Nodosilinea sp. E11: one gene and its partner. The protein of the gene in region 1 interacts with the protein of each later gene in a pairwise test. Links are inferred from orthologs where the notes say so. Each region holds a gene or a part of one and is shown in the gene's direction. Other genes may lie near its edges.

What was found.
Region 2: the proteins of rplK (region 1) and prmA interact in binary tests that used the Escherichia coli proteins (3 or more experiments, as listed by UniProt). The link is inferred for Nodosilinea sp. E11 from one-to-one orthologs.

What each region holds. Positions count from the first base shown.
Region 1 is NZ_CP136520.1:4,426,614-4,442,032, forward strand. The notes cover bases 4,606-7,424. They hold rplK (50S ribosomal protein L11), read left to right. Parts: upstream 4,606-5,711; coding sequence 5,712-6,137; downstream 6,138-7,424. Other genes in these bases: secE (preprotein translocase subunit SecE), read left to right, coding at 4,750-4,998; nusG (transcription termination/antitermination protein NusG), read left to right, coding at 4,998-5,708; rplA (50S ribosomal protein L1), read left to right, coding at 6,242-6,955; rplJ (50S ribosomal protein L10), read left to right, coding at 7,262-7,424. Also shown: RRF56_RS21985 (cytochrome P450), read right to left, coding at 1-196; RRF56_RS21990 (hypothetical protein), read right to left, coding at 275-715; RRF56_RS21995 (DUF2301 domain-containing membrane protein), read right to left, coding at 877-1,536; RRF56_RS22000 (GAF domain-containing protein), read right to left, coding at 1,573-3,831; rplS (50S ribosomal protein L19), read left to right, coding at 4,046-4,411; more of rplJ, read left to right, coding at 7,425-7,822; rplL (50S ribosomal protein L7/L12), read left to right, coding at 7,885-8,292; rfbB (dTDP-glucose 4,6-dehydratase), read right to left, coding at 8,844-9,950; RRF56_RS22050 (glucose-1-phosphate thymidylyltransferase), read right to left, coding at 10,003-11,076; chrA (chromate efflux transporter), read right to left, coding at 12,642-13,916; RRF56_RS22060 (hypothetical protein), read right to left, coding at 14,149-14,610; RRF56_RS22065 (hypothetical protein), read right to left, coding at 14,661-15,116; RRF56_RS22070 (M15 family metallopeptidase), read left to right, coding at 15,313-15,419. UniProt on the Escherichia coli protein: Forms part of the ribosomal stalk which helps the ribosome interact with GTP-bound translation factors.
Region 2 is NZ_CP136520.1:3,170,190-3,185,605, reverse strand. The notes cover bases 10,169-12,984. They hold prmA (50S ribosomal protein L11 methyltransferase), read left to right. Parts: upstream 10,169-11,036; coding sequence 11,037-11,933; downstream 11,934-12,984. Other genes in these bases: RRF56_RS16150 (homocysteine biosynthesis protein), read left to right, coding at 12,157-12,984; RRF56_RS16155 (hypothetical protein), read left to right, coding at 11,938-12,147; serA (phosphoglycerate dehydrogenase), read left to right, coding at 10,169-10,879. Outside these bases: RRF56_RS16215 (glycerol-3-phosphate acyltransferase), read right to left, coding at 1-420; RRF56_RS16210 (hypothetical protein), read right to left, coding at 576-1,175; RRF56_RS16205 (CU044_2847 family protein), read right to left, coding at 1,740-2,108; RRF56_RS16200 (2TM domain-containing protein), read left to right, coding at 2,286-2,798; hydrogenase nickel incorporation protein HypB, read right to left, coding at 2,849-3,550; hydrogenase maturation nickel metallochaperone HypA, read right to left, coding at 3,687-4,052; RRF56_RS16185 (agmatinase family protein), read right to left, coding at 4,161-5,357; cobM (precorrin-4 C(11)-methyltransferase), read right to left, coding at 5,613-6,491; RRF56_RS16175 (MOSC domain-containing protein), read left to right, coding at 6,818-7,594; radical SAM family heme chaperone HemW, read left to right, coding at 8,003-9,223; more of serA, read left to right, coding at 9,299-10,168; more of RRF56_RS16150, read left to right, coding at 12,985-13,341; RRF56_RS16145 (hypothetical protein), read right to left, coding at 13,359-14,471; RRF56_RS16140 (tetratricopeptide repeat protein), read left to right, coding at 14,918-15,416. UniProt on the Escherichia coli protein: Methylates ribosomal protein L11.

The sequences.
Region 1 (15,419 bases):
AATAGCTGCTGTCAGCCTGAAAAATGCCTTGAATTACCGCTGGGTCGGCCACATAGATGGACGGCGGTGGTCCTTCGCCCACCTTAAACACCGAGCCGTAGCGGCGGTAGTTGTCTTCAAAATACTCCAGCGGGCGCAAAATCAGCTTGGGGGCGCGCCGCCAAAAGGGCGTCTTAGAACCGGGAAGAGCAGGCATTGGAGAAAGCCACGCAGAACGGAGAAAACCAGACGGCGAAATCTGTCTTGATGCTAGACCATCTCACCGCCTGCTGGCCTACAGAAACTCCCGCAAAAACTCGTAGGGTTCTACCTCCCAGGCGGGTTCGGGCATCAGATAGCTGAGGCGGTGGAGAATATCGGCCTCAATGGTGACCATCTGATCGTGGGCAAAGAAGTCTTGCAGAGCGGCGCGATCGCGATCGCGTAACGGCTCCATGGGGTTTGCCAACTGCGGGGCTGCGTCTGCGAACGAGTAGGCGACAGGTGCAGTCTCAGAGATCGGCGATGGGTTGGTATCGTGGGCACTTGGCGGGCGCTGAGGACGACAGGGGTGCGGTGTGGTCTCAATCTGGTGGCCAAAGGCAAATAATGCTTTGGCCCACGGGTCGGCGCTCAAACCCTCAGCGACTGCCGCCTGACTACCAGCAGCAGGGAGAACCCGGTCTGTCAGCGGCCCGGGGGCATTGCTCATGGTGCTCTGTTGGGTCGTAGTCATTCAATGTTGCGCGGTGATCTGAGAGACATCGTGCCGCGACAGCTACCAAGGGCTGATCTTATGTGCGGACCAAGATTTTCTCAGTATAAATGCGTAGGGTTCAAGAGTTCCCTTACACCTCCAACAAAGTCGCCATGAACCTAAGTCTGAACCCCGGTTCTCTAGCCCTGGGCAGTACGTTGCTGTTTTAGGTACTCAAACACCGACTTATCACCAATATCGGGCACGATTGGCTGCACCGCTTTGCGTAGGGCAAACACCAGAAACAACAGTGCCCAAGCCCCCAGCAGCCCTTGTTTGATAGCTAGGGGGAGCCAGCCAAACAGATGCCCTAGCAGCAGTAACGGCACTAGCGGGGTCAGCAATTTAGTCTCCAGGCGATCGAAGCAAAAGGCTTCTTTGAAAAAAATGCCGGTTAGGGCAACGAAGGTCAAGCCAATGCCCCACAGCACCTGGGGTTGTGCTATTACCGTCTGCGCTAATGGCCCATCGATACCGTGGGAGAGAACTAGGGTAGCCACACCTCCCCCCAGCCAAAACACCTGCAACAGCCGGTGCAGGGGCACCAGATAGATGTGAATAGTAGCCAGGCTTAGCCCCAGCCCTAACCAAAACACTGTATAGAGCGGGCTGATAGCCTGCACCAGAGTGGGGTTTTGGCTGAAGAACAGCGCGATCGCACTGCCTATACCAAAAGCAACCGCCGCTACCCCGAGGCCAGCCCGGTAGAGCACCACCCCTCGGCGATCGCCTTTGGTGATGGTGTAATCGCCAAACTGTCCGGCGTAAACTGCTGGAGCTTGGTTCGCCGCACTGTCCATAGCCTCACCCTCGGATTTAGAAGACCTACTCTTATCCTATCGGGTCAGGGTCGGCAGGGTCGGCTGGGTCGGCTGGGTTGGCAGGGTAACGGCAAAACAGGTTTGGTTCCTGTCGCTGGTCACTTCAACATCGCCACCCAGGTGCAGCACTAGCTTTTTCACCAGAGCTAGGCCTAGGCCTGTGCCCCCCTGCTTCCAGGGATCAGCGCTGGGCACCCGGTAAAACTTATCAAAAATGCGGGTTCTCTCCTCTGGAGGAATCGTCACCCCGGTGTTGGTGATGGCTAGGCACACTTGCTCCCCGGCTGTGGTGGCGGTGGCCGACACGGCGAGGGTGATTGATTCTCCCGGCGGGGTGTACTTACAAGCGTTGTTGAGCAATTCTGCCAGCACCCGCTCTAGGCTAGCTAGGTCGCTGTATACCACGGGCAGGGCCGGTGCCGCCTCTAGGCTCAGGGTTTGATCACGGCTTTTGGCGCGGGTGACAAAGCTGTCGATCCACCCGGTTAGCCAGGTATCGAGCCAGATCGGTTCGGGCTGCATGGGGTGGTTGCCCACATCGAGCCGCTGCAAGTCGAGCAGATCGTTGATCAGGCTAATTTCGCGCTCGCACTCCTCCTGCAAAATGCTGTAGTAACGGCCAATGCGCGTCCGTTCGGCCTTGGGTTTGCCCAGGTCAGCGGTGAGGTCAAACTCTTGGTTGAGTGTCACTCCCAGCAATTGCAGCGCCACTCGCATGCTGGTGACGGGCGTGCGTAGCTCGTGGGAGACAGTGCTGAGAAAGTCGTCTTTGAGCGTGTTGAGCCGTTCTAACTCAGCCACTTGAGACTGGGCTGCCTGGTAGAGACGGGCTTGGCGAATGGCGATCGCACACTGATTTGCCACCTGCTGTACTAAGCGAATTTCAATGTCGTTAAAGCCGTAGTCGCGATCGTTAATCAGCCACAGATCGCCCAGCACCCCCCGGTCATCGACCACCGGACAGGCCAGCATGGCCACATAGCCCCGCACCGGGTTCGGCTCCACCGAACAGAACTGAAAATACTGCCCGTCCAGCAGCTGGTGGTACACCTCCGGGAAGGCCTCCATCTGGGCCACGCGCCCCTGGTATGACGGGCTTGAGCTGTTGTACTCGTAATAAATTGTCGAGGTGCCCTGCTCCAGATCGTATAGGGAGGTGTTTGAGCCCTTTACATCCAGGGCTTCGGTCAGCTCTTTCACTGCCGTCAGCATAATCTGGTTCACATCCAGGCTGTCACGCACCCGGTCAGTAATCCGCTTTAGGGTGGCCTCAAACTCCAGGGCCGTTTGCAACTGTTCGGTCCGTTGAGCGACTTGCTGCTCTAGGTCAGTGTTGAGCTGTTGCACCTGGTTGTAGAGGCGTGCCTGCTTAATCGCGCTGCCCACCTGAAGCGACACCTCGCGCAGGGTTTCAATTTCCCAAGATGCCCAGGGCCGTGGGCCGCTGCAATTGAGGGCACACACTAGGCCATAAAAAGCCTCTCCCTGGACAATGGGCATAATCAGACAGGCATTGACCTGAGCCTGGGCAAACTTTTCTCGGCAGTCCGGGGGTAGATTGGCTGTCGCAACGTTGTCAATTACATCCATGTCGCCCTGGCGATAACGCGTGAGGTCAGACGGGGTAAAGCTCAAATCGCTTTCGACTAACTTCCTCCCTGCCATTAGGGTGCTACTAGCCGACTCGGCCACGACGCCGTTGTCGTCGGAGTCAAAGCTGTAAAACAAAACCCAATCAATCCGCAGGAAGCGTCGCACCTCGTTGACCGTGGTTTGCAGCAGGTCCTCAGAGTTAAGCGACTGTAACAGGTGCTGGGCGATCGCCCCTAGCAGCCGCTCCCGCTCTGACTGGCGCTGTAGCGTTTGTTCGACCTGTTGCAGGGGCAGCAAGTCTTGCAAGGTCACAAGCAGCAACGGTTCGCTACTAGCTGATAAAAAAATATGAGTAGTGGTGACTAGACTGCGCAGTTGCCCAGTCTGGTCAGCCATCGCGATCGCCTGGGTCTGGTCTTGGCCGCTGGCGATCGCCCGCTGCCCCGCCTCTGTTAACTCTTGGGCTGTGGTTGGGGGCAACACATCGGTGCTCCGCTGACCGACTAGAGCCGCCAAATTACGTCCTAGCAAGGGGCTACAGGCTCGATTGAGAAAGCACCAACGCTGGTGCTGATCGACAATCCACAGGGGAATCGCGATCGCCTCTAGCGCCACAGTGGCTTCCTTCGCAAGGGGGGGCGACCCTTCCCCAAACGAGGGGGTAATAGGTAGATTAGACATAACCGGGGGCTGCTAGGGCTACTATGGAGGGAATTTGGGAGCAGGTAGGCTGTGGGGCGCATGCTTAATACCACTATGCCCAGGGAGGCCGCATTATGCCCAGCTAGGCCTTGCAAAAGATCAACCGCAATCCCAAAACAAAAAACATTATTTTGGGCTTTGACTAAAGCACTTGATAGTCTATAATCGTAGACCGTGCACATTTGCAGGCCCTATGAACGCAGAGGAAATCATCCGCTCGATTGAAGCGGAGCAGTTAAAGACTGACCTCCCTACCATTTACGTCGGCGACACCATCCGTGTTGGCGTGCGCATTCAGGAGGGCGGTAAAGAGCGGATCCAGCCTTACGAGGGCACCGTCATTGCCATGCGCAACGGCGGTATCAATCGTTCCATCACGGTACGAAAGATTTTCCAAGGGGTTGGGGTAGAGCGGGTGTTCCTGCTCCACGCGCCTAAAGTGGCCAGCATTACTGTGCTGCGTCGGGGTAAGGCTCGCCGGGCCAAGCTCTACTATCTTCGCGATCGCGTGGGCAAAGCAACTCGCTTAAAGCAGCGTTTCGATCGCCCGATCAACTAGAATTGATCAAGCTGGGTTCTGGTGTTAAGCACCTGGCTGCATGCGTCCTTAGTTCAGTTGGTAGAACGCGGGTCTCCAAAACCCGATGTCGGGGGTTCGAGTCCTCCAGGGCGCGCTGAGTTGTGGCAGCGGCAGTATCCAAATCTCTTAGTTCCTGTCTATCAGGACGATATGAGGCGTAGATATTGTCACTGCCTTTTACTCGAGAATAAGCCAGGGCACCGAGTTGCCAAGTCTAGTTCTTCTAAGCAGAAGCGATTAGGTCAGGGCAAGCGGGTTTGCTCATTCATTGTTCCCAGTTAGTTCAGTTCGGACCAGCGCCAACAGGAGCCAAACCAGTGGTTAAAAAAGACGCCGCAGTAGAGTCCAAAGGTAAGTCAGCAGCAGCTCAGTCTACCGCTGAGGAAGGCTTTAGCGTCGTTGCCTTTCTCCAGGGCACCAAAGAGGAGCTAGGCAAAGTGGTTTGGCCGAGTCGGCAGCAGCTCATCAGTGAGTCTGCCGCCGTCATTCTTATGGTTAGCCTTTCCGCAACGCTGATCTATCTTGTTGACCGTCTGTTTGGGTGGGTTTCGGGGCAAGTATTCTAATGGCGCTTACATCAGAAGACTTTAATTATGACGACGATGCTTCCCTTGATGATGCTTTAGACGCCGAGCTAGAGACCGAGTCATCGGAATCATCGGCGACCTCTGAAGCCGATGGGGCTGACGCGGAGGCGGCCAAATTTTATCAACGTAAAGCTCGTTGGTATGCTGTTCAGGTAGCCTCTGGCTGTGAAAAGCGCGTCAAACTCAATCTTGAACAGCGCATTGGCACACTCGATGTAGTCAATCGTATTTTTCAGGTCGAGATTCCCCAAACTCCAGCGGTTAAGCTTCGCAAAGATGGCAGTCGACAAAATATTGACGAAAAAGTTTTCCCTGGCTATGTGCTGGTGCGCATGTTCATGGATGATGAGGCCTGGTCGGTAGTCAAAAATACTCCCCACGTAATCAACTTCGTTGGGGCCGAGCAGCGTCGCGCCTACGGTCGTGGTCGCGGCCACGTCAAGCCAATGCCGCTCGGGATGAGTGAAGTCAAGCGCATCTTTAAGCGCACCGAAGAGCAAAAGCCCATCGTCAAAGTCGATATGTCTCCTGGAGATAAAATCACCGTGCTCTCAGGTCCTTTTAAAGACTTTGAGGGCGAAGTGGTAGAAGTCAGCCCTGAACGCAGTAAGCTCAAGGCTTTGCTGTCTATTTTTGGGCGTGACACCCCAGTAGAACTGGAATTTAACCAAGTGGAAAAAGAGAGTTAATTAATGGCCAAGAAAGTCGTAGCGTTAATTAAGCTGGCAATTCCTGCTGGAAAGGCAAACCCAGCTCCCCCAATTGGTCCCGCTCTGGGTCAGCATGGGGTCAACATCATGGCGTTTTGCAAAGAATACAACGCCCGCACCCAAGACAAGGTTGGCCTAGTAGTACCGGTTGAAATTTCGGTCTTTGAAGATCGTAGTTTTACCTTTATCCTCAAGACCCCGCCGGCTTCGGTGTTGATTAAGAAAGCGGCTGGTATTGAACGTGGTTCTGGTGAACCTCGTACTAAGAAGGTTGGCTCTATTACCCGAGCTCAGCTCAAAGAGATTGCCGAAACCAAAATGCCTGACCTCAACGCCAACGATATTGATGCTGCCATGAATATCGTTGAAGGTACTGCCCGCAACATGGGTGTTACCGTTGCTGACTAGGTGCTAGTACCTAGTCACAGACCAGAAACGTTTCGATTGCTCACATCTCAATTGTTCATACTACGGGGAAGAAGCCTAGCTTCGTTTGACCCCAAGGAGACACTATGGCTAAAGTATCCAAGCGCCTGCGCGAAGCCCAGGCCAAGATAGAAGATCGGCTCTACGAACCGATGGAAGCTTTAGAGCTGCTCAAAGAAACGGCCACGGCTAAGTTTATTGAGTCAGCCGAAGCACACATTCGCCTCGGCATTGATCCCAAGTATACCGACCAGCAATTGCGTACCACGGTGATCTTGCCCAAAGGTACCGGGCAGACAATTCGAGTCGCGGTCATTGCCAAAGGTGAAAAAGTGGCTGAGGCTACAGCAGCGGGTGCCGACCTAGCTGGCTCTGAAGAGCTGATTGACGAAATCCAAAAAGGCATGATGGATTTTGACGTGCTGATTGCCACCCCTGACGTTATGCCGCAGGTGGCTAAGCTGGGTCGTCAATTAGGCCCCCGTGGTCTAATGCCTTCTCCCAAGGGCGGCACCGTTACATTCGATCTGCCTCAGGCCATTAGCGAATTCAAAGCAGGTAAGCTTGAGTTTCGCGCCGACAAAACAGGCATCGTCCATGTTATGTTTGGCAAGACAAGTTTTACTGCCGAAGACTTACTGGTCAATCTCAAGGCTCTCCAAGAGACCATTGATCGTAATCGTCCTTCCGGTGCCAAAGGCCGTTATTGGCGCACGGTGGCTCTTGCCTCTACCATGGGCCCATCCATCCGCCTTGACGTTAACTCTCTGCGTGACCTAAAACTGGGCGATATCGCCTAGATTGGTCACCAGGTGGCCTCAGTTTTACCCAAACCAACCAGGAGACTGACAAGCTGAACTAATCCCCAACAATCGCATAGACGACCGTAGACAGCAGGTGCCAGCTAGGCGCTGCATAAACCCTGCCGAGGTTGACGTAATGACTGAAGTGCTTTTGCCTTGGGCTGAGCATAGTCGGTTGTTGGTCTGCCCCGGCATGGTTGTCGGGGTTTGTTTTTAGTTGCCATAGCTGGCAACAGCTTGGCCCAGACCTGGATTGGGTAATTAAGTTTCCCTATCCCCAACTTTAAAGGAGGTGAGATCAACATGGGGAGAACCCTAGCAAATAAGAAAGAGCTGGTAACCGAAATTCAGGCTCTGTTAGAAGAAGCTCAGCTAGCCTTTGTGATTGACTACAAAGGGCTAACCGTGGCTGAAATTAGCAACCTGCGAAATCGGCTGCGTCCCAAGGGCGCTGTGTGCAAGATTGCCAAAAACACGCTGATGCGGATCGCTGTCGATGGCAACGACGACTGGCAGCCTATCACCGAGTTCCTCAAGGATTCTTCAGCCTTTGTGCTGGTTAAAGAAGACTTTGGCGGGGCAATTAAGGAGTACCAGGCGTTCCAAAAAGACACCAAAAAAACCGTTTTACGGGGCGGTGTCATGGAAGGTCAGGCCCTTAATGAAGACCAGATCAAGGCCATCACCGAACTACCTACCAAAGAAGAGCTTATGGCTCGTCTGGCCGGGGCGATGAAGGCGATGCCGACTCGGGTGGCTGTGGGCGTCAATGCGGTGCCAACCAAGCTGGCCGTCGGTATCAAAGAGGTACCTGCCTCGCTCAACCGCGCCATCAAGGCAGTGTCCGAAAAAGATGCGGCTTAGGCACGTCTTTACTCAGTTTGTTCACGTTTAATTGTTTTTCTACCAGGAGTTAACCGGTAACTATGTCTGCTAAAACTGATGAAATTCTCGAACAGTTAAAATCTCTGTCCCTGCTAGAAGCTTCTGAGCTAGTCAAGCAAATTGAAGAGGCCTTTGGCGTCGATGCTTCTGCCTCTGCTGGCGGCGGTATGATGATGATGGCCCCCGGTATGATGGGTGGCGGTGCTGCCGCTGCTGCTGAGCCCGAAGAAGAAAAGACCGAATTTGACGTCGTGCTCGAAGATGTGCCCGCCGACAAGAAGATCGCCATTCTGAAAGTGGTGCGTGGTTTGACCGGCTTGGGTCTGAAAGAAGCCAAGGAAATGGTTGAAGCTGCTCCCAAGGCGATCAAAGAAGCGGTCACCAAAGACGATGCTGAAGACGCTAAAAAACAGCTTGAAGAAGCTGGGGCTAAAGTTACTGTCAAGTAACTTAACGCTTGCCCGTTAGGGCACAGTAAACTGTAGCTCCCCGTAATTTACGGGGAGCTACTTTTTTAGGGCTGCTTTTCCCTGCCTTATATAGCGATAGCCATTGCGCTTAGGACATCGGCCTCTGCTCCGGTTAAAAACTGGGATGGCGCAATGGCGTATAGCCATCGCTTTAGGGGTATCGGTCATGTCCTAACGGTTCTGGCGATGGCTATACTGAACCCCGAATGAGCACCCCGATTTGTAGAGGTATAGCATGCTATGCCCTACGGGTTTCCTGATTATGGACCGGGGTTAACCAAATCGGATTTGGTATTAGGTACTAACTCTCGGGTACCCCGTCGCTGCTTTAATAGCCTCATAGCGACGACGAGCCTTCTCCGGCAACGACTGATAGTTCCGTTGTAGTTGACCTTCAACCAAGGCCGAGCAAGAGGCGATCATCTATCGGCGCATCTTGCTACTTGTTCAGTACTTCACGGCGTAAACTTAGCCCTTGGCTCGCAAACTTTAATCTTTAGAACTAGGACTCAATCCATAAGGGATGCACCTTAAGCATAGACCGTTTTGTAGTAATCCTGATAAGCAGGGGAGAGTAGTGGCTGCCACCATTCAGGGTGAGTAAGATACCACTGAACAGTATGACGTAAGCCCTCATCAACTGTCACGGAAGGCGTCCATCCTAATTCTGTACGGATTTTAGTCGCATCAATTGCATAGCGATGATCATGCCCAGGTCGATCTTTAACAAATGTAATGAGTTGGCGAGCTGGGTGAACCGGCAAATCTATCGCCAATTCATCCATAAGATCGCAGAGCATAGCGACTAAATCAATATTTTTAACTTCGTTATTTCCTCCAATATTATAAGTTTCTCCCGGCGGGGCGCAGTGTATAACGCAATCAATAGCCTTGCAGTGGTCACCAACATAGAGCCAGTCCCGGATATTTTGACCATCTCCATAAATGGGTAAAGGCTTACCCATCAAAATATTAATGCATGTGAGTGGAACTAGCTTTTCAGGAAAATGATAAGGTCCGTAATTATTGGAGCAGTTTGTGATCAGTGTAGGCATTCCATAGGTATGAAAATATGAGCGCACCAAATGGTCACTTCCCGCTTTTGATGCAGAATATGGGCTGTTAGGAGCATAGGGAGTTGTCTCACTAAAAGCCAAATCATTCTCGCTTAAACTGCCGTAAACTTCATCAGTCGATACATGTAGAAAACGATCATCCTTAGGCTTTCCTCGGCCTAGCCAGTGTTGCCGAAAGCTCTCTAGCAACGTAAACGTACCCACAACATTAGTGCGTACAAAAGCATCTGGGCCTAAGATTGAGCGATCGACATGAGACTCTGCTGCGAAGTGGGCAATAGTATCAATTGATTCTTCTGCCAGAATCTGATCAAGTAAAGGGCGATCGCAAATATCTCCCTGTACAAACCGAAATTGTGAAGAACCGTTTAAATCCTTGAGGTTGTTAAGATTTCCTGCATAGGTTAAAGCATCGAGTACGACGATACGATCGCTCAGATACGTCTCATGCCAATGGTGAACGAAATTAGAACCTATAAACCCAGCACCCCCTGTAATCAATATTTTTCTAGGGGATCTAGGTTCTTGAGATCGGTTTGATTTCTGCCCTGAGGTAATCATACGGTTATTTATTCGGTATAGGTCAAAAAAAGTTTAAACACCTTAAGGTAATTCAAGCCAGCTCCACCTGACTATCATCACCAATCATGAGCCTGACTGCCCTTGGTCGCTGGGGTGCTTCTTTAATTTGTGCGCGTTGACCAATTAGGCTATCTACGATTCGTTGCTGAATATTGAGAACTTTAGCACCTTGAAGTAAGACACTGTGTTCTAAGTCAGCGTTTAATATCACAACCTGGTCTGCAATACTGCTATAGGGGCCAATAAAGCAGTTCTCAATATCGCAATCCTCGCCAATAACGACCGGGCCTCGAATCGTGCAGTTCTTAATTTTAGAACGTTCCCCAATCCGAACTCGCCCAATGATCTGACTTTGGTTATCAACCTCGCCATGGTTTGCAGCGACAAGACAAGTATCAAGGATCACGCGGTTAGCTTCTAGAAGGTCATCTTTTTTCCCCGTGTCAAGCCACCAGCCTTGGATCTGTCGAGCCTCGACTTGGTTTCCATGGTTGATTAAGTACTGAATAGCATCAGTGATTTCTAGCTCTCCCCGTGCAGAGGGTTGAATATTGGCGATCGCCTCATGAATGCTATTGTTAAATAAATAGATGCCGACAAGCGCTAAATTTGATCGTGGAATTTTTGGCTTTTCGACAAGTCTCAACACTCGTCCACTCTGATCAACCTCAGCCACCCCAAAGGCGGTAGGATTTGGTACATTGCATAGCAAAGTAAGCGCGTCTAACTGTTTGGTTTTGAATTCATCCAGAAATATATTTAAATCACTCTGAACTAAATTGTCTCCAAGATACATGACAAATGGAGCATCTCCCAAGAATGGTTGAGCTACCTTAACAGCGTGAGCTAGGCCAGCCGGCTTCTCCTGGAGAATGTAGGAAATGTGAGCTCCAAAGCGTTCCCCATCACCTGTTTTGGCCTGAACCTCAGCCCCAGTTTCAGGACTGATAATAATACCAATGTCTGTGATGCCGGCTTTCACTAAATCTTCAATTCCGTACCATAGAATTGGCTTGTTGGCTACAGGGACAAGTTGCTTTGCTCCTGTATAAGTCAATGGGCGGAGGCGCGTTCCTTTGCCACCTGAGAGAATAATCGCTTTCATAGAAATTAAATAAGTTTAGAGGACTGTAACTATTTGAGCATTTGGCAGAGTCCCTGTCGCCAGTTAGGAGGCAACCTGGTCAATAACAGCCCGCAGTCATTGTCGATCGCCGGCTAGCCGGGGAATAGTTTTCATAGGGTTTCCCTGCCTCCCATAAGTTGTCAGGTATATGAACTAAATGGCAACTTGTCCAGTAAAGCTCTGAGTCAAGGTTGCAAAAAGACGACCCTGAAAACTAAAAGCATAACAACCTGTAAACGCGCATTATCTAACTAGTATTTATGGTAATTCTCAATCAAAAAGCGTAGTATAGCTGTAGCCAGTCCGGTTAATTCATTTTTCCCTAGGAACGTTTGAGTGTTCAAACGTTTCTAAGATTTCTGGATGTCCTAATCTAGGTGACTATGGCTATAAAAACCTTTTTCAAAAATATCTATAGACGTTTTAATGTACCTCAATAAAATAAAAATGTTATCTAATTGCTAGAAATGTAGTCATTTTTGAAATACTTTAAAACTATATGCACTAAAGGCTTTAGTTTGTTTGGGATCCTCTCATTTAGAACGACTACTCAGTGATACCATACTAAAATGGGTTGGTCCGCGAACAGGGCAGAGCGGTTCACACACTCTTCGCAATGATTCCGACATTCATGTGAAGTATATAAATTTATTTGGAGAAATGCTTCTCTAAGCATGACAAGTTGGCAATATGGATGCTGATTGAATTAGGCCTTTTTAATGCGATTTTCCTTGCTAATTGGCTTTTTTGATGCTGCATAGACTTGTGCGGATAAAGGTGAATGTTAAATGTAGGAGTAGATTCCTCTAGCGACACTCGGCAAAAGATGCTGCTCTTACTAAAAACATTGCTGGTTCTAGGATGTTTTTCCTTGCATGTTTTTAGTCTGGAAAATATTATCTAATAAGTTTGCAACTCGTTAAGGCGAATAAGAGTGTTGACTTCATTGATCCAAGACTTGTGAATACAATTAATATAGCTGTAGCCAGTCTGGTTAAGGCATTTTCCCTGAAAACGTTTGAACGTTCGAACGTTTCTGAGGTATCTGGATGTTCTAACCCAAGTGACTATGGCTATAATTGCCAAAATTCTTCTATTTGCAAATAGGTGAATGCAAGAAGGCTGGCGAGGGATTGTGCTATTCTCGAGGCCTGTGAGCTGAGAGCAAAGCAGAGGCAACCAAACCGTTAAACACCCTATTCAGACCTATCAGTCCAAGTATTACGAAGCCACTCAGTGTTTGGCCAAAGACCGGGATGCCTTGCGGACCTTTTTCCGACTTCCCTGCTTTGGGAACATATTCGCACCACAAATCCTACTGAATCGACCTTGGCTATATCTCACCGCCCTGATTGGCTGACAAAAGTTTTAAGGTAGGTTGGCGTTGATCGAAGTGAAACCTAACACCAGTAACGGTTTTGTTGGGTTACGCTAGCGCTAACCTAACCTACGGCAGGACAAGGGTTTCATGAGTTTTGTCAGTCAACCAGCTCACCGCCTCCCCAAGCTAGTGTGGCTTACGAGTATTCTTTTTTCACCGGAGTCTAGGTTACAGCTCCGGCAACTAGCCCCGCGATCGCGCCAATCGGTACCAGTTGCCAGGTGGGGCGGCGAAAGTGCACTAGGGCCACCAGGGCCACGATGCCTACGGTGATGGCAAAAACCGTGCGGGGCACAGTGTCTTGCACCAGAGCCGCAGCGGCGAGGGGAATGGCGGCAGCTGCGATCGCCCCCAACACCGCAGGCAGCACCCCCTTGAGAAAGCTTTTGGCCCAGGGGTTTTGCCTTAGCTTCAGCAAAAAGGGTGAGGCAAACATGATGAAGAGAAATGATGGGGTGAAAATTGCTACAGTCGCTACCAAGGCACCTAAGGCACCTGCCACCTTATAGCCCACAAAGGCCGCCGTAATCACCACTGGGCCAGGGGTGAGTTCACCTAGGGCGACGCCGTCGATAAACTGGCTGCGGGTCATCCAGCCAAAGTCATCGACTACGGCGGTTTCGAGCAGGGGAATGATCACCAGGCCGCCGCCGAAGATAAAGGCCCCGGTCTGCAAAAAAAACGTTGTCAGGGGCAGAACGTAGGTTTGGATGCGGTCTAGCCCCCAGAAGCTGGCTACGGCCAGGGGGTCGGCGGTAACGGTGGCCAGTAGATTGGGCAGGCTCTGGGTGATGGGTAGCAACGGCGCAAGCCAGGCGCTGGCGCGGGGAGACGGCCCGGCAGGAGGGGGGGCGGCGGGGGGATAGATAACTAGTCCGGCCAGACCCGCTAGCAGAAAGAGCAGCAGAATGTTGACGCGGAAGATGAGGGAGAGCAGGAGGACGGTGAGGGCGATCGCTATTCCCTGCCAATCTTTAATGGCCTTTTTGCTCAACCTGTAGCAAAAGCCAAAGATAATGGCGATCACCACAGGCGAAATGCCCAAAAACAGGTGTTCAATCTGGGGCACCCCCTGAAACTTAAAGTAGGCCCACGACAGCACCAGCACAATTAAAAACGCCGGGGCAATAAAACACAGCCCCGACACCAGCGCTCCGAGCTGTCCGGCCCGCAAGTAGCCGGTGTAGATGCCTGCTTGAGTCGAGGCAGGGCCAGGCAGCATTTCGCAGATTGCCACCCCTTCGAGAAACTGCTCTTCGGTAAACCAGCCCCGCCGCTCCACCGCCTCCTCGTGGATCATGGCAATGTGAGCTTGAGGGCCACCAAAACCAATCGCACCGAGCTTGAGAAATAGCTGGGCCAACTCTTTGAGGCGAGCCGTCAATTCAATCGAGGAGGAGTCTGCGGCAATAGGCTCTAGATCGGGCGGCTGACTCATAGATCACACAATTGGGTTGAAGCCAATATATTGAGATTTGTGCTCACTGTCCTATATCGAGCACTACATTTTCAGCGGTCATCAGACCAAATTCTACTTGGCTACTCCCGATTCCGCTGGGCGAACGGCGGTAAGGCCTCCGGCTAGGCTATGCCAATGCCCCTACAGCTTGACCGGTGGGGGATCGGGGATATGGAACTCGGATTCGGTATAAGAAGGATTGGGCCAATGCTCACTTGCCAAAGCCTCGAAAGTGGCCGGGCAGTAGGTTAATGCCTAGGGCCGATTTGATTAAGTAGGCCAGCATTAGCAGGCTGACACTCAAGGCCAGGTTAAACCCTAGCAACAGTGCTACTGCTGCGACCCAGTTACCAAATTGGGTTAACCGGGAGGTGGGAAGATTGCGGTGGGCACGGCGACGATCTTTACCCACCATCAGGACGATAAAGTAGCGGCTGATGAGCAGATCAACAGTGAACCTTAGATCTACTAGTTTAGGAGCCGGTTTAGGAATGGCCAAGTCAATCACCCTAGCCACCTCTGCCCGTTGCTGAGCGGTGAAGCTCGCCTGCACTACCGGGTCCAGTTGATCAAGGTAGATGGCGGGGGTAGGCAAAGGTCGTCCGTTGGCCGAAGACAATTTCGCTAAAATTCCTGACCAGCGAATTTTTTGTAAGTACGTTTTTATATCCATCGGGAAGTCATCAATCAGGTCTTGGCCTGAACGGGGCAATGTTAAGGTTTTTACCAAGGTACCCAGATGGGCCACTGAGATTGATAGAGCATAGCCCCGCCCCAAAGGCTCAACAGCAGACTGCCTAGCAGCGCCAAACGCCCACCCCAGCGATAGGCGCGTTTAGCCCGTTGCAGCCGATGACCCACTAAGGCCAGCAGACAGATTACACCTAAGCTCAGTGCCCACAAACACAGCACAGTGTAGGCCCAATATTTATAGGGGCTATTGTCTGGCCAGAACGCTGGGAAGAGATCGAGGGCAATAATGATCGTGATCGCGATCGAAATCACAGCACTGGCGGGTACGACACTGCCCCAGCCAACCGCCAGTCCATAGATGACCAGCAAGGCAGCGACTCCGGCGATCGGTGCTGGGGCAGAGAAAGCCGCCAACCACCACCCCCAAAGCGCCATTCCCAAGCCTAGAACTACCAGTCGCCAAGTCAGCGATAGTGCTGCACCCATAGTCTCTCGGTAAACTGCTAACAACAAAACCCAGATCAGAGGTTAGCCGTGGCTGGGAATTCAACGTTCCTTGAGTCATCAATTTTTCCCTGACTATCAACTTTTCTACCGTTGACCACTAGACGGTTGATCCAACAGCACAGACTATTTACCAACCTTTAAAGTTTACAAATGCTCCAGGCTAAACACATTGGCGATGAAACCCTATCAAGCGATTCCCATTTGCGACTGTGGCGAACCCCTAGTGGCCATTCCAGGCGATCGCTTTGCTCTAATGCAGCCCCATCCTTACCAAGCCTTAGG
Region 2 (15,416 bases), 1.3 Mb from region 1 along the record:
TCGCTCGCGAAAGATCGTAAATCCTAGCCCGCTAAGAATAAACGTCAGTAGCGCCGTGGGCCAGTCATAGACCGCAATGCCCCACACGACATTGGTGGTGCCTGCCCCCTTAGCAAACCAGTAGCGCCCCATCACCAGCCCAATCAGGGCAATAATTTCCCAAACCGGATCCGCTGGGAAGTAATAACGGGCTAGCAGCACCACCCCAATGCCCTTAGCAGCCTCTAGCAGCACCGCCACAATGCCCGCCACCTTGCCGCCGTGATAAAACGCCGCCGACACCCCGACATTGCCGGTGCCCACCCGCCGCAGTCGCTGCCCAGTCAGCAGTCGCGTTGACCAGCCGGTCAGGGGCAACCCACCGACCACCGGAGCCAGCACAAAAATCAGAAAAGCACCCCAAACCTGGGTCAGGGTCATGGCAATCAACTTAAAAGACTACAGCGGCACAACGGCGAACAGGAGAGATCTAGCCGTACAGGGTCTGAGGCAGATCATCAGGCTGAGCCCTGCGCCTTACACCTTACACCGTGAATCCTATCCCTATTCCCTCTAACCCATACTGTTTGCCGCCCCTAATCTTGGTAGGGCCTAACCTCATACTGGACAAAGGCGTGTGGATGCACGGATGGTGGCAGAGGCTGATTTTCGTAGTATACGTAGGGGTTGGGCGGCATGCGCATGGGATAAACCATCGGGGGCGGCTGAGAAGTGCGCCGCTGAAGGTGCATCAACCACAGGGCAAGAATGGCAAAGGCTGTCCCGCCACCCAGCATGAGCATCATAAACAGGCCCAAAATACCCCAGAGAATCATAGTCTGGGTTTCGTTGTTGCGCGGAATCGACTCCATCAGCCGCACCTGCTGAGAGGTCATATTCTCGACCGTCTCCTGATAGGTATCCAGCTGTTCTAAGACTTTATCGGTTTCAGCCCGTTGCCGCTCCAGCTGAACTTTGAGATCATCGGCCAGATTCTTTTGGGCGCGCAGTTCGTCTTGCAGGCTGCTCACCAGATCTTGCTGCCGAGTCAGATCGCGCTCTAAGCGATCTTGCAAAATTTCTTGGCCTACACCGGGAGGGGGCGGCACCGGCACCGTCTGAATGTTGAGACTTTCGGCACTGGGGGGCGGAGGTGGTAGCGTAGACCTGTTGCTCGGCTCCGATCGCACCAGCATAGTCAAAACGAGCAGTGCCCCCCCGGCAGCACAGCAGGTGATTAAGATAGGTTTCTCCTTCGTCAATCCCTGCAAAATCTCATTCCCTTGTAGTGGTGGTGGCCAGTCAGATTTTCAGGAACTGTCAGGAGCGGGCTTCAGAATGTAGCTTTATCTAGGAGCAAACTTGCCGCAGGTACAGCTCCAAAGGTAGCAGAGTCAAGACCAAGAGGTCTCTAGATCACTATAACAAGAAGCCAACGGCTCCCTAATATCGACGAAATCTTAGAAAATATCCCAGGGAAACCCTCGTTTCTGCGAGATTGATTATCAAATTATTATACATTGGCCAAGAATTGGCACAACAAATATACTGATTGTCCTCGGTTAGTCATCCCCTGGGCCAATCCCGCTATTCTACCTAGTACTGGCTGGCAGAAAACGGGCAACCCTCAGCTAGGGTTACAGAGGCTGGGGATCTCTATAGCGCAGCGAAAAACCGGGTCTTTAGATGACGGCTCCCTAGCCGCCCTCCAAGGAACCCGGTGATGGTGACGATGACTTACCGTTCTGTCGGTAAGCAAATTAGTTAAATGAGCACTCCACCGTAATTTTGAGATTGCTCTCGGCGGTGCCTTTTGTAACGTAGGGAACTCCTGCCTCTCCGCCGACCTTGAGGCCAAACTCTAGGGTGACTTTTTCGACATTGGCGGTGGCCATGTCTTTGAAGGCATTCATGGTGTAGCTAGTGTAGGTACGAATGGTACTTTCAATAGCTTTAAAGCTCTGAGCGGCATGCACCTGGGCGGCTTGGGGGGTCATACCCAGGCCCTTGGCTGTGCGGGTGGTTTCAGCGTAGGGGTCGGGGGCCGAAGGGGGGGCGACCACATCGTCGGTGGCTTCCATATAGATTTCGGTGCCATCCTCTAGGCGGATCGGTACCAGTTGGGTCATAGTGCACACTCCGATGGTTAAGATGCGTATCCACCCATTAGCATGCCCTAACCGGCGCAGGTCTCACCACAGGGAGCGATCGCTGTGCCGATAGGTTTTCCGTACTGCAACCGCCCCCCACATCCCCCAGATTTTGTTTATAAAAATAAGAAGGGATTTATGGGCAAGAGGGCAGCGATGGCTGATTTAACAACTGATTCGTACATCCGGGATGGCGAGTTTCTGTACCCCGCCGAAGATGCCCAGCAGATTTTGAGCATTGCGATCGCCCGTCAAACTGAGTCTGGCGAGCTTTCTCGTACTCAGCTACTAGAAATTGCCGACGAGCTGGGGATCTCCGCTGACCTGGTTACCGAAGCCGAGCGCGAGTGGGACGTCAAGAAATATGAATTGGCCGACCAAAAGCTGTTTGATAGCCAGCGACGGCAGCGCCTTCACCACGATTTGGCCCAGTTTTTGATCATCGGCGGTGGTGTGGTGGTGTTTCAGCTGGTCACGGGCGGCTGGCTGTGGAACTGGTTGCTCTACATCACCTTAGGCCCCTGGGCACTGCAAATTGCCTGGGATGCATGGCGCATCTATCGCCCCAACGAGTATAGCTACCGCAAAGAGTTTCAGCGCTGGCGGCGCAAGCAGCAGATGAAACGGGCCGTAGGTGGCGTCATGCAGCGGCTGTTGAGATTCTCTTGATTTTGGCTTGTCGCCCTGCTAAATCGGGGGTAGCTCACCAGGATTTGATATTAGATGTGAACGTGGGTCTTAGCCGAAGTAGCGGCTGACACGCGATCGCGCACCCATCCAAACCAGTCTTCCAACCCTTCCCCCGTTTTGGCCGAGACAGAAATAATCGTCACATCGGGGTTCATCTGCCGCACGTTGGCGGCGATTTGCTCGATACTGACATCCAGGTAAGGGGCCAAATCTACCTTGGTGATCAGCAGGCAGTCAGCCTCTTGAAACATGATCGGGTACTTGAGGGGCTTGTCTTCGCCTTCGGTGATGCTCAGTAGGGCCACTTTGGCGTGTTCGCCCACCTCAAACTCGGCAGGGCAGACCAGGTTGCCCACGTTCTCGACCAGCACCAAATCCAGGGCATTCGGTTCGTAGCTGTGCTCTAGGGTATGGATCCCACCAGCAACCATTTTGGCGTCGAGATGGCACGATCGCCCCGTATTAATCGCCACCACTGGCACCCCGTACTGGCGCAGGCGATCGGCGTCGAGTTCGGTGGTCATGTCGCCTTCGATCACGGCGATCGCCAGATCCCCATGCAGCCCCTCCAGGGTGCGCTCCAGCAGCGCCGTCTTCCCCGCCCCAGGGCTGCTCATGATATTCATGCAGGTGATGCCCCAGCGGTCAAAGTGGGCGCGGTTGTGGTCGGCCCCGCTCTGGTTGACGTGGAGCAGATCGATTCCTAAAGCAGCGTCAAAGGTTTGGTGCATAGGGCGATTCTAGATTGGGAATTTGCGATTTTGGATTTTCCGATGCCCCTCCTAGGAGGGGCGGGGGTGGGTCTGCAAGACTTTTAGATGAGATTAAGCCGAGACATGAAGCGGTGCATTGCTGCGCTAATACACCCTACGGTTGGGCGATCGCCTCCGCATACTCTACCCGATCGATCTTTAGCTCGCGCCCGGAACGAATGTCGCCCATGGGTGCTTGGCAGGTAGGGCAGGCGTATTGCAGGCCAATTTCGGGCCGGTACTCGCTCTGACAATCGTGGCAGTAGGCGATTAGCGGTGTTTCGTTAATCACCAGCTCGGCCCCGTCTAAAAAGGTGCCACGGGTCTGCACCTCAAAGGCAAACTGTAGGCCCACCGGCTCCACGCAGGTAAACTTGCCGACGGTCAGGTGAACTTTCTCGATCGCAGGCTGCCCCGGCTGCGCCTCCCACCAGTCGCGCACGGTGAGGATGAGAGCCTTGGTCATATCGGTTTCATGCATGGCAGGGAACGGGGGGGAAAGAGTGAAGAGGTAGAGGGGTGAAGAGGTAAAGGGGTAAAGAGCTGGAGACGCGATCACTTCTTCACTTCTTCACCTCTCCACACTTCCCTACTCCCAGGGCTCATCCACGTTCATATTCGCCTCTTCATGGATGTACGAGGGCTTCTCGCGACGGGGTAGCTGGCCCGATTTTACTAAATGGGCCATGGTGTCGCAGATCACGCGGGTGGCCATCAGCGCGGTCATGTCGCTGACGTCGTAGGGGGGCGACACCTCCACCACTTCGATGCCGCAGACGGTGGTTTCTTGAATGATGCGCTTCAGCAGGTAGAGAGCCTCGCGGGGTAGTAGACCGCCGGGTTCGGGCCAGCCGGTGCCGGGCACAAAGCCCGCGTCGATGCAATCGATGTCGAAGCTAATCCAGACGCAGTCAGTGCCGTCGGTGGCGCGCTGGATGGCAAAATCGGCGGCGGCATCGAGGCCCATTTCGGTGATGTCGGTGACGGTGAGAATGTTGGTGGCCCGCTCGCGGCAGACCTTCACCCCCTGGCGCGGCACCTGCCAGCCGCCGATGCCCAGCTGCACCAGGTTTTTGGCCGGGGCGTTGGCCATATTGGTGGCGTGGAACCAGGGGCAGGTGTGCATGCGCTCATCCAGGTCGGTTTCTTGGGTATCGACGTGGCGATCGAAGTGGATGATGCCGACCTTTTTGTCGCCCAGGTGGCGGCAGATGCCCCGCACCGTGGGGAAACCGATGGAGTGGTCGCCCCCCAGCAAGATCGGGAACGCGCCAGAGGCAAACACGTGGGCCACGCCCTTAGAAATCTGGTCGAAGGACTTCTCGTTGTTGGCGGGAATGGTGAACACATCGCCCACATCACAGAGGGTGATGCTTTCGCGCAGGTCGATCCCCATCTCAAAGTTGTAGGGGGTGTAGAGGGCCGAGATGCGGCGAATACCCTGGGGGCCAAAGCGGGTGCCAGGGCGGTAGGTAGTGCCGCTGTCGTGGGGAATACCGACGATCGCCACATCGAACTCGCCCACCCGGCGCACATCTTCGACGTAGGGTGCTTTGAGAAAGGTGTTGATGCCTGCGTAGTGGGGCAGCTCACCACGAGAAAAGGTGGGGATGGTGCGATCGCGAATGCTGGCCGCCGCCTCTAGGCCGTACTCCAGACCCTGGGAGACTTCCTGCTGCCAGCCGGTCATGGGCAAGCGAGCTTCCATCTCTAGGGCGCGCTGGGCCTCAGAAGACTGGCCATTGGGGCTTTGAAATACTGGATCATTGGCGGGGTCGGTGGTCATCGGAAAGCCTCACAGGGATAACTTGAGCACTAGACTAAACGCGATTCCCAGGCCAGGTACAGCAAAGCCCGGGAAAATCAGAGAAGTTGACGCGATCAACTTCTAAAATCCTCCCGGGCTTTTGTCCCGCCGTGTAGTTGGCCATCACCAACCCGCCTCTCTCGGACCAGCCGTTCAGCACCATCGCCAAACCGGAACCCTAGAGGCTTAAATTCAGTTTTAATGCCAACACTCTAAGCCCAGCCATCACTCAGGTCAAGCCTCAGTAGTCACCGCATCTTGGGTCGCATCAGAGGGGATGACCGATCGATCCTTGGGACGAAACAGGTGGGTGTGGTCGGGGTTATACAGTCGTGACCTCACCTTTTGCCCCCGCAGCGCTGGGCTAATCACGTAAAGCGTAGTGCGAATCAGGTCTTTTTCGCGGGTGGTTCGGGCCATTTCCGACAGTGGAACGACTAAAAGCTGCTCATCGGGCCAGCCAATCCGAAAGCAAATCGCCACCGGGGTATCCGGCTCGTAGTGCTTTAAAAGCTGGGCCTGAGACTCTTCCACATGGCGGGCACTCAAATACAGGCACAGGCTGGTTTTGTGGGCCGCCAGACTGGCCAGATCCTCCGCCTCGGGCACCTGGGTGCGCCCGCTAATGCGGGTGAGAATGATCGACTGCACCAGCCCCGGAATGGTCAGCTCAGCATTGAGCTTGGCCGCCGCCGCCTGGTAGGCGCTAATACCCGGCACCACTTCAAAAGGCACCTCAGCCTCCGCCAGCGCCTGAATTTGCTCGTGGATGGCGCTGTAGAGGCTGGGGTCGCCCGATTGCAGGCGAATTACCGACTTGCCGGCCCGCACCCGCTCCACCATCAGCGGCAGAATGCTCTCCAGGGTCATCGTTGCAGTGCCAATACGCTCAGCATCAGGGCGGGTCCACTCAAGGATTTGCTGGGGCACCAGAGAGTTGGCGTAGAGAATCACATCCGCCTGGCTTAGCAGGCGCTGTGCCTTAACCGTCAACAGTTCTGGGTCACCCGGTCCAGCCCCTACGATATAGACCCCCGGCGCTAGGGGCGCAACCTGCGAGGAGGTGCCCGCAGGAAAATCTTGGATTTTAGGCGAGGTCGCGGCGTTGGCCATAGGGCAAAAGTCAAGAATTCATACAGCCCCCAGATCATAGCCACTTTGTTTCAAGTATCCGTGAACTCCAGGTATTTCACCGGAATTTAGCCGCCGCCTCAGGAGAGTGGAATGGTAGATGCACCCTGATTCAGACCTCTGAGGATAGCTAACTCAGGGGTCTTTTTTTATCAATGACCGAGGGCTAAGACCGAGGGCTAAGTAGATAGTTGTGATTAAACGTAGGATAGGCAAAGGGCAAAGCCTGTGCCCATCGCCCTGATGATGGGCATGCAAGGGATGGTTATGATGGCTAGAGCATCGACATCGAGCGAGGATCCAGCCCCATGCTCCCTTTTCTGTCTCGCATTGATATTTTCCCCGTCAAGTCGCTAGATGGGGTTGCGGTGTCCCAGGCGACGGTGTTGGGGAGTGGGGCGCTGAGGGGCGATCGCACCTATGCCCTGTTTGATGCCCAAAACCGCTTCATCAACGCCAAGCGCACCGCCGCCATCCACCGCCTGCGATCGGCTTTCTCTGACGATGGCGAGTTCATCACTCTAGCCGTGGATAGCGATAGTTCAACCGTCACCTTTTCCCTGCACCAGCAGCGCCCAGACCTAGAAACCTGGCTAGCCAACTACTTTCAGCAGCCCGTCACCCTACAAGAAAACCACGACCTCGGCTTTCCTGACGACACCTATGCCGCTGGACCAACGGTAATCAGCACCGCCACTCTCCAGACCGTCGCCGACTGGTATAGCCTTACCCTCGACGAAACCCGCCGTCGCTTCCGCACCAACCTGGAGATCGACGGTGTGCCTGCCTTCTGGGAAGACCAGCTTTTCAGCACCGATGAAACCCCCGTCTGCTTCACCATCGGTGATGTGGTGCTACAAGGCATCAACCCCTGCCAACGCTGCATTGTGCCCACTCGCGACGCCCTCACCGGATCTGCCACCAAAAGCTTCCAAAAAACCTTCGCCCAGCAGCGCACCGCCACCCTGCCGAGCTGGGCACCCCCCCAATGGTTTGACCATTTCTACAAACTGGCGGTCAACACCAACATCGCCAATCAATGCGGGCAAAGTCTTAGGGTTGGGGATAGTGTTAGCCTGCTTTAACACAGGCAAGACCATGCACAGAGCGATCGCCCCCCCGATCACCTACAAGCCGAGACCGATGCGAAGCGCGACATGCCGCCTACAGCCTAATACGTCCGTCGGGTCCAGGGCGGCGGAACGTCCCTGGTTGAGGGGGTCTGGGAACAATCGAAATGTCCCCAGCGGTAGACCTGGCTACAATACCCAATCCTGCCTCACCACTCATGCTTCAACAGGGCAAATGCCATTCGCCCCTACGGTTCAGCCGTTTGGGAATCGGGATTTTGTGCTGCGGATTTGCTCTGAAAATGACCCTAAGATGGTGCATCGCTGCGCGGATGCACCCTACAGTTTTCATCCTTCCAGGTGTCGCCTTAGCGGCATGGACAATTGGTATCAATCCCGGCCTCTCGCTTCAAGGTATAGGCGATGACTACCCTCTCTAGCAATATCTCCAGCCCTGCCGCCGCCTACATCCACATTCCCTTCTGCCGTCGTCGCTGCTTTTACTGTGACTTCCCAATTTCAGTGCTGGGTAACCAGCAGCGTGGCGAGACCTCAGGCACCGTAGAAAGCTATGTGGACGCGCTCTGTGCAGAAATCGTAGCCACCCCAAAGCTGAATGAACACCCCCTCAGCACTGTGTTCTTCGGCGGCGGTACTCCATCTTTGCTCTCTGTCCCCCAGCTAGAAACGATTCTGGCCCAACTCGATCGCCGCTTTGGCATCGCCCCCACCGCCGAAATCTCCATGGAAATGGACCCCGGCACCTTTGACCTAGAGCATTTGCAGGGCTACCTAGCCGCAGGCATCAACCGCATCAGTCTCGGCGTTCAAGCACTAGACGATGTCACCTTAGAAAGCTGTGGCCGCTACCATCGCGTTGCCGACGTATACCAGGCTGTAGATTGGCTACACCAGGTCGCCATGCCTAACTGGAGCCTCGATTTAATCTCTGGATTGCCCCACCAAACCCTGACCGATTGGGAAACCGGCCTATCTAAGGCCGTAGCCCTCCAACCTCACCACCTTTCCATTTACGACCTCACGGTAGAGCCACAAACCGTCTTTGCCAAACGCTACCAACCGGGCGATGCGCCCCTGCCCACCGACGATCAAACCGCCACCATGTATCGGCTGGCTCAGCAATGGCTAACTGCCCAGGGCTACGACCACTACGAAGTCTCTAACTATGCCCAGCCGGGACACCAATGCCAGCACAATCTGACCTACTGGCGCAACCAGCCCTATTACGGGTTTGGCCTGGGGGCCGCCAGCTACACCCAGCACCAGCGCGTCAGTCGGCCCCGCACCCTGACGACCTACGGCGAGTGGGTCAAGGCCTTTCAAGCCGCTGGGGGAGTTCACAGCGAACCACCAACACCAACCCTGGAACAATTATTGGATCGGCTGATGCTGGGGCTGCGGCTCAAAGAGGGGATTAACGGCGATGAGCTGCGATCGCATTGTTCTCCTAAAACCTGGTCAATGCTCCAACAAACCCTCAAGCCTCACATTGAGCAGGGATTTGTCATCGTTGAAGGCGACACCTGGGATGATCTCCGCTGTTTGCGTCTCAGCGATCCCGAAGGTTTTCTGTTTTCTAATGTGGTGCTGTCTGACTGTTTTCGGGCCTTAGAAGAACAGTAAAAGTACTCTCCACGCTAATGCCCTGCCCCGGCTTTGCAGTAAAGTAGATCCCTGTGACATTTTTATGGCTGACCCATGCCCAAGGTTTTAGTTTCCGACCCCATCGATCAAGCGGGCCTCGATATTCTCTCCCAAGTTGCCCAGGTCGACGTCAATACCAGCCTTTCGCCCGAAGAATTGGTGGCGACCATTGGCGACTACGACGCGCTGATGATTCGCTCTGGCACCAAGGTGACCAAGGCGGTGATTGAGGCGGGGCAGAACCTCAAAATCATTGGCCGGGCTGGGGTAGGAGTCGACAACGTCGATGTGCCTGAAGCCACTCGACGGGGCATTGTGGTGGTCAACTCCCCCGAGGGCAACACGATCGCAGCGGCAGAGCACGCCCTGGCGATGATGATGTCGATGTCGCGCTACATTCCCAGCGCCGATCGCTCGGTCAAGGCGGGCGAATGGAAGCGCAAAGATTTCACCGGGGTCGAAATCTATAAGAAAACCCTGGGCGTGGTGGGCCTGGGCAAAATTGGCTCCCATGTAGCCACGGTCGCCCGGGCCATGGGCATGAAGCTGCTGGCCTACGACCCGTTTATCTCCGCCGATCGCGCTGAACAGCTAGGCTGTCGCCTGGTGGAGCTAGACCTACTGTTCCGCGAGGCCGACTACATCACCCTGCACCTGCCCAAAACGCCAGAAACCACTCACTTAGTCAATGAGGCGGCCCTGGCTACGATGAAACCCACGGTGCGGATCATCAACTGCGCCCGTGGCGGCATCATCGACGAAGCGGCCCTGGCTAAGGCCGTACGGGAGGGCACCATCGGGGGTGCCGCCCTGGACGTGTACGAGGCTGAACCCCTGGGCGAGTCGGAACTGCGGGAGCTGGGCAAGGAAATCATTCTGACCCCCCACCTTGGCGCGTCTACCGAAGAAGCTCAAGTGAATGTAGCCATCGATGTGGCTGAGCAAATTCGCGATGTGCTGCTGGGGCTACCGGCGCGATCTGCGGTAAATATTCCCGGTCTGCGCCCCGAGGTGATGCAAAAGCTGCGCCCCTACCTGCAACTGGCGGAAACCCTGGGCAACCTGGTGGGGCAATTAGCTGGGGGTCGGGTCGAAGAACTCACCGTGCGGCTCCAGGGCGACATCGCCGGGGGCGACACCCAGCCGATCATGGTGGCGGCCCTCAAGGGTCTGCTTTCCCACGCCTTGCAAGAACGGGTCAACTACGTTAACGCCTCCATCGAAGCCAAGGAGCGGGGCATCCACGTGATTGAAACCCGCGACGCCGACATTCGCGACTACACCGGCTCGCTGAACCTGTCGGCCAAGGGCAACCTGGGCGAGCACTCGGTGACTGGGGTGCTGCTGGGAGGCAGCGAAATTCGGGTCACCGACATCGACGAGTTTCCGATCAACGTGCCGCCAACGCAGCATATGCTGTTTACCCTGCACCGCGATATGCCGGGCATCATTGGCAAAATTGGCTCGCTGCTGGGCAGCTTTAATGTCAATATCGCTAGCATGCAGGTGGGCCGCAAAATTGTGCGCGGCGACGCGGTGATGGCCCTCAGCCTCGATGACCCCCTGCCCGAAGGCATCTTGGAAGAGATTCTCAAGGTGCCGGGTATTCGCGATGCCTACACAGTTAATTTGTAGGGGGGCAAGGCGTAGGGTGCTTAAGCTGCGGTGGGCTAACGCGATAGGCGGTGAGTAAGTGGTGGGCAGTGCCCACCCTACAGCCGAAAATTTGGGGCTTTAGCCCGCACGGGGCAGGCCCAATCTTGATAGTTGCGAGGCAATCTCTAGAATGGCTGTGGTCAACACCTGGTGGGAAGTAAAGGTACTGTGCGATCCGGCCCTAGAGGATACGGTCTTCTGGCGATTCGACAGTTTTGGCAGCCAGGGTACATCTACCCAGCAGCGGGGTTCCTCCTGCGTAGTTCAGGCCTATTTTCCGCAGCATCGGCTCGAGTTGCTCGATCTATCGGCCCTAGCCCTGCTGATCAAGCAAGATGCCCTGTGCAGCAATCTAGTGTTGCCCCGCATTAGCTGGCAGCTCATTGACGAAGAAGATTGGTCAAAGAGCTGGAAAGACCACTGGCAGCCGGAGCCGATCGGCGATCGCTTCTTGATCACCCCGGCCTGGCTCGAACCGCCCGATGGCAATCAGCGGCTGGTGCTGCGCCTCGACCCAGGGGTAGCCTTTGGCACCGGCAACCACCCCACCACCCAGCTCTGCCTGGAGTCGCTCGAAATGCGGCTCACCTACGAAAAAACCGATGTCACAATTGCCGATATTGGCTGTGGGTCTGGCATTCTCTCAATTGGAGCGCTGCTGCTGGGAGCTAAAAAATCCTACGCCGCAGACATTGACGATCTGGCGGTGCATTCAGCTATGGGCAACCGCACCCTCAACGGGCTGACGGAAGAGCAGCTGCCGCTACTTCATGGCAGTTTAGATGCGATCGCCCAGGCCATGGATGCCCCCGCCGACGGCCTTGTGTGCAATATTCTAGCTGAGGTGATTATGGACTTAATCCCTCAAATGCACACCATTGTCACCGCCGATGGCTGGGGCATTCTCAGCGGCATTTTGCTCGACCAGTCTAAGCTAGTCGCCGATACCCTAGAGCAGCATGGCTGGGTGGTGTCTACCCTCTGGCGACGGCAGGAATGGTGTTGTCTCAACGTGCGGCGATCGCCCTCCTAAGCCCATGACGCTCTCCAATTTCAACTTTGTGCTCAAAGTGGTGGCCGTTTCTGGGGTGCTGAGCGCAGCCATCAAATATGGGGTACCGGCGCTGCTAGCAGATTCCCAAGCAGGGCAAAATCAGCCAGCCCTCAGCCTAGTGCTCCTGCTACTGATTGCGCCTTCAGTGCTGATGGGGGGGTTATTCTGGCTGCGTCGCCGTTCTACCCTCTAGGCACCATCCATGCGCACCATCGACAGCATCAACGCCAAAATTCGCCAAGGCAAAGCGGTGGTGCAAACTGCCGAAGCCTTTAAGCTTCAGGCCCAAGAGCAGGGCATAGCCGCCGCCGCCAAAGCCGTCGATGTGGTGGTAACTGGCACCTTTGAGCCGATGGAATCGTCGGGGGCCATGCTTAACCTCGGCCACACCGACCCACCGATCAAGCTGCTGGAATGTTATCTCGATGGGGTGCCGGCCTACGCGGGCTTTGGCGCAGTGGATGTTTGTCTGGGGGCCAGCCAGCCTGCGGTAGCAGGGCGGGGCGGCGACCTGGGCGACACCGAACCTGTGCGTGAGCACGGCGGCGGCCACGTGATTGCCGATTTGATCGCCGGACGCAGTGTATCCCTCCAGGCCACGGGCCACGGTACCGACTGTTACCCCCGCACCTCGCTCGAAACCACCATTACCCGCGACACGATCAACCAGTTTTACCTGTACAGCCCGCGCGGGCTATACCAAAATTTTATTGTTGGGGTAAACGGAGGCGATCGCACCCTCTCCACCTACCTAGGCCCGCTGCAACCTCGCCTGGGCAACGCGGTCTACGCCAACCCCGGTGCCCTCTCCCCACTTTTAAACGACCCCGATCTTGAAGCGATCGGCATTGGCACCCGCATTTTTTTGGGCGGCGGCGTCGGCTATGTCGCCTGGGAAGGAACACAGCACTTTCCCCTGCAGCGGCGCTTGCCCAACCGCACTCCCATTGGCCCAGCGGCCACCTTGGCCCTGATTGGCGATGCCAAACAAATGCGGTCAGAATGGGTGCGGGGCTGCTATTTCAAAGGCTACGGCCCCTCTTTGATGCTGGGCGTAGGCGTTCCCATTCCCCTACTCAACGAAACCGTTGCCGCCCACTGTGCGGTGCAAGATTCCGACATTGTTGCGCCAGTCATGGATTTTTCCATTCCTCGACGGGTGCGCCCCACCTTTGGCCTGGTGAGCTACGCTCAGCTCAAGTCGGGGGCGATCGCCATCGAAGGGCAAACCGTACGCACGGCACCGCTAGCCAGTGTTTACCTGGCCCGCCAGGTGGCAAACGAACTCAAGGGTTGGATTGAATCTGGCCAGTTTGAGCTGGCGGCCCCGGTGGCATCGCTACCCCAAGACCGCGCCTTTCTGCCCCAAGATGCCCTGAGCGGTTAACCTGGCCAACATGTCGCCTACTCGGCACTGCTCTCGTGGTTTTCTTCGCGCTTTTTAGGGCGATTCGAGAGGCGTTCGGAAACCGGCTCGGAACGAGTATCTGTTCCCAAATTGCTGCCTTTAACCCCAGCAGGCCGACGGCTGGGCATGGGCGGGCGACTGCCCCCTGGCCCACTGCGCAGGCCAGGATTTCCCCGCCGTGGCCCACCCCCCCCGCTGCCCTTAGGCCGTTTCTTCGGTGGCACAATGCCCACCACCGAGGCTTCGCTGAGCACCAAAACCTTGGCTTCACGCTTCACCTTAAAATCCCAGAAGTAGCCCACGGTACGCCCTTCAATCGTGCCGTGAAGCAGCAGCTTGAACGGTTTAGAAGTGCCAGGGGTACGCTTTGCCCCTTGGAGAATTTTGACAGCAATGCACTGGTCTTCAGGCGTGTATTTAATGACTTCGCCACGAATGGAGAAAAAGTTGTCGTTTACCGGCGGCAAATCCGCCAAATCTGGTTTTTCAGCGGTGGTTTCATCCCCGTCTTCTGCGCTGTCCTCGCTGGCGGGGGTTTCGCCAGGCAACCCTAGGGTTTCAGGCTCCCAAACGCCAACGATTTGCAGGTGCAGATCTTGATCGTCATTATCGAGCTCGCGCCGAGTGCGAGGATAGACGACCCACAGGTGAGGCACTGACAGATCGATGTGTTTCTTCACCAAGCTAGTAATGCGGCCCAGCAGGACTGAGTCAATGACGTGACCGTCTTCAGTGATGAGATTGCCCCGGTTGAGCTGGTCAGCCTCGCTGGGTTCGTAGGTGCCACGTACCAAGCCAATCGCCCGGTACTGCATTGGCTCACTGGGGGGCGCAATGGGTTGATAGCGATAGGCATCAGGGTCGATCTCAGGCTCAGGGGGCGGAGCAGGCGGAGCCTTTTTGGCTACCACAGTGTCTACCGGCTTGATCGCTGGCTTAACCGCTACTGCGTTGGTCTCTGGCGCTACAGCCGGTCGCACCGGTCGCACCGGTCGTTGGGGAGGAGACAGTAACGATGGCCGCTCCGCTGCGGGCGCTGCCCCCTGGTCGCTACCGTCTTTAGCTGTAATGTCGCTTTTATTAGAAGCGTCTTGTTCTGCAGAACCCATGACACCACCGATCTCCTCTCAACATGAACCAGCTACCCAACGCAATGGCACTTTGCGCATGACTTAGCCTGTAAGCCTAGCGTAACATTCACCCTTAAATGTGCATTGTTAGGGCAAATATATTAAGCATTAACGCAACCGATCAGAAGCTTTACTCCTGACTGACTGCCCCTGCGATCGCCCACTTGCCCCTAGGGGTCACATCATTTGTCACCGCGAAGGGGCCAATGGAGGTAACTCATCTAGTTTTCATCGCTGACGGTTAGCAATCCGTATTGTTTCTGAACAGCTTGGCAACTTCTTTGCTACTGTAACCCTGTTCATCGGCTTAATTAGCTCTGGGTTCAAGTCCACCCCAAAGCCGAAGCGCTAGAATCATTGTTCTGAATTTTGCGATCGCCCCGACTTTTCGCCGTGATCCGCTGCTCCCCTGATGAGGTAGACCTGTGACTGCAAACCGCAATCGTTGGCTCGTTGGTACCGTTCTAACCCTGGCGTTAGCGGCCTTTTTGTCGATATCGCTCCTGCCCCTTTTGGGTGGCAACGGCACCCGTCGGGGGGGAGAGCCTACCGAGGCCAATCCCACCGCCACCGACCCCGCCTCCGTGCAGGCCGAGCTAGAAGCTCAGGCCCGGGGCTATGAGCTAGTGCTAGAGCGCGAGCCCGACAACCAAACAGCCCTGCAAGGCTTGGTAGATGCTCGAATTCAGCTCAATGATATTGATGGGGTCCTAGGCCCGCTAGAGCGGCTCGTAGAGTTAAACCCCGACGTTCCCGACTACGCAGTGTTGCTAGCCCAAACTAAACAGCAGCTCGGTGATCTAGAAGGTGCCGCTCAGACCTACCGCCAGGTGCTAGACCAACAGCCCGGCAACATGAACGCCCTACAAGGTCTCACCGTACTATTGGTTCAGCAAAATCGACCTCAAGCCGCCATTGGGCTGC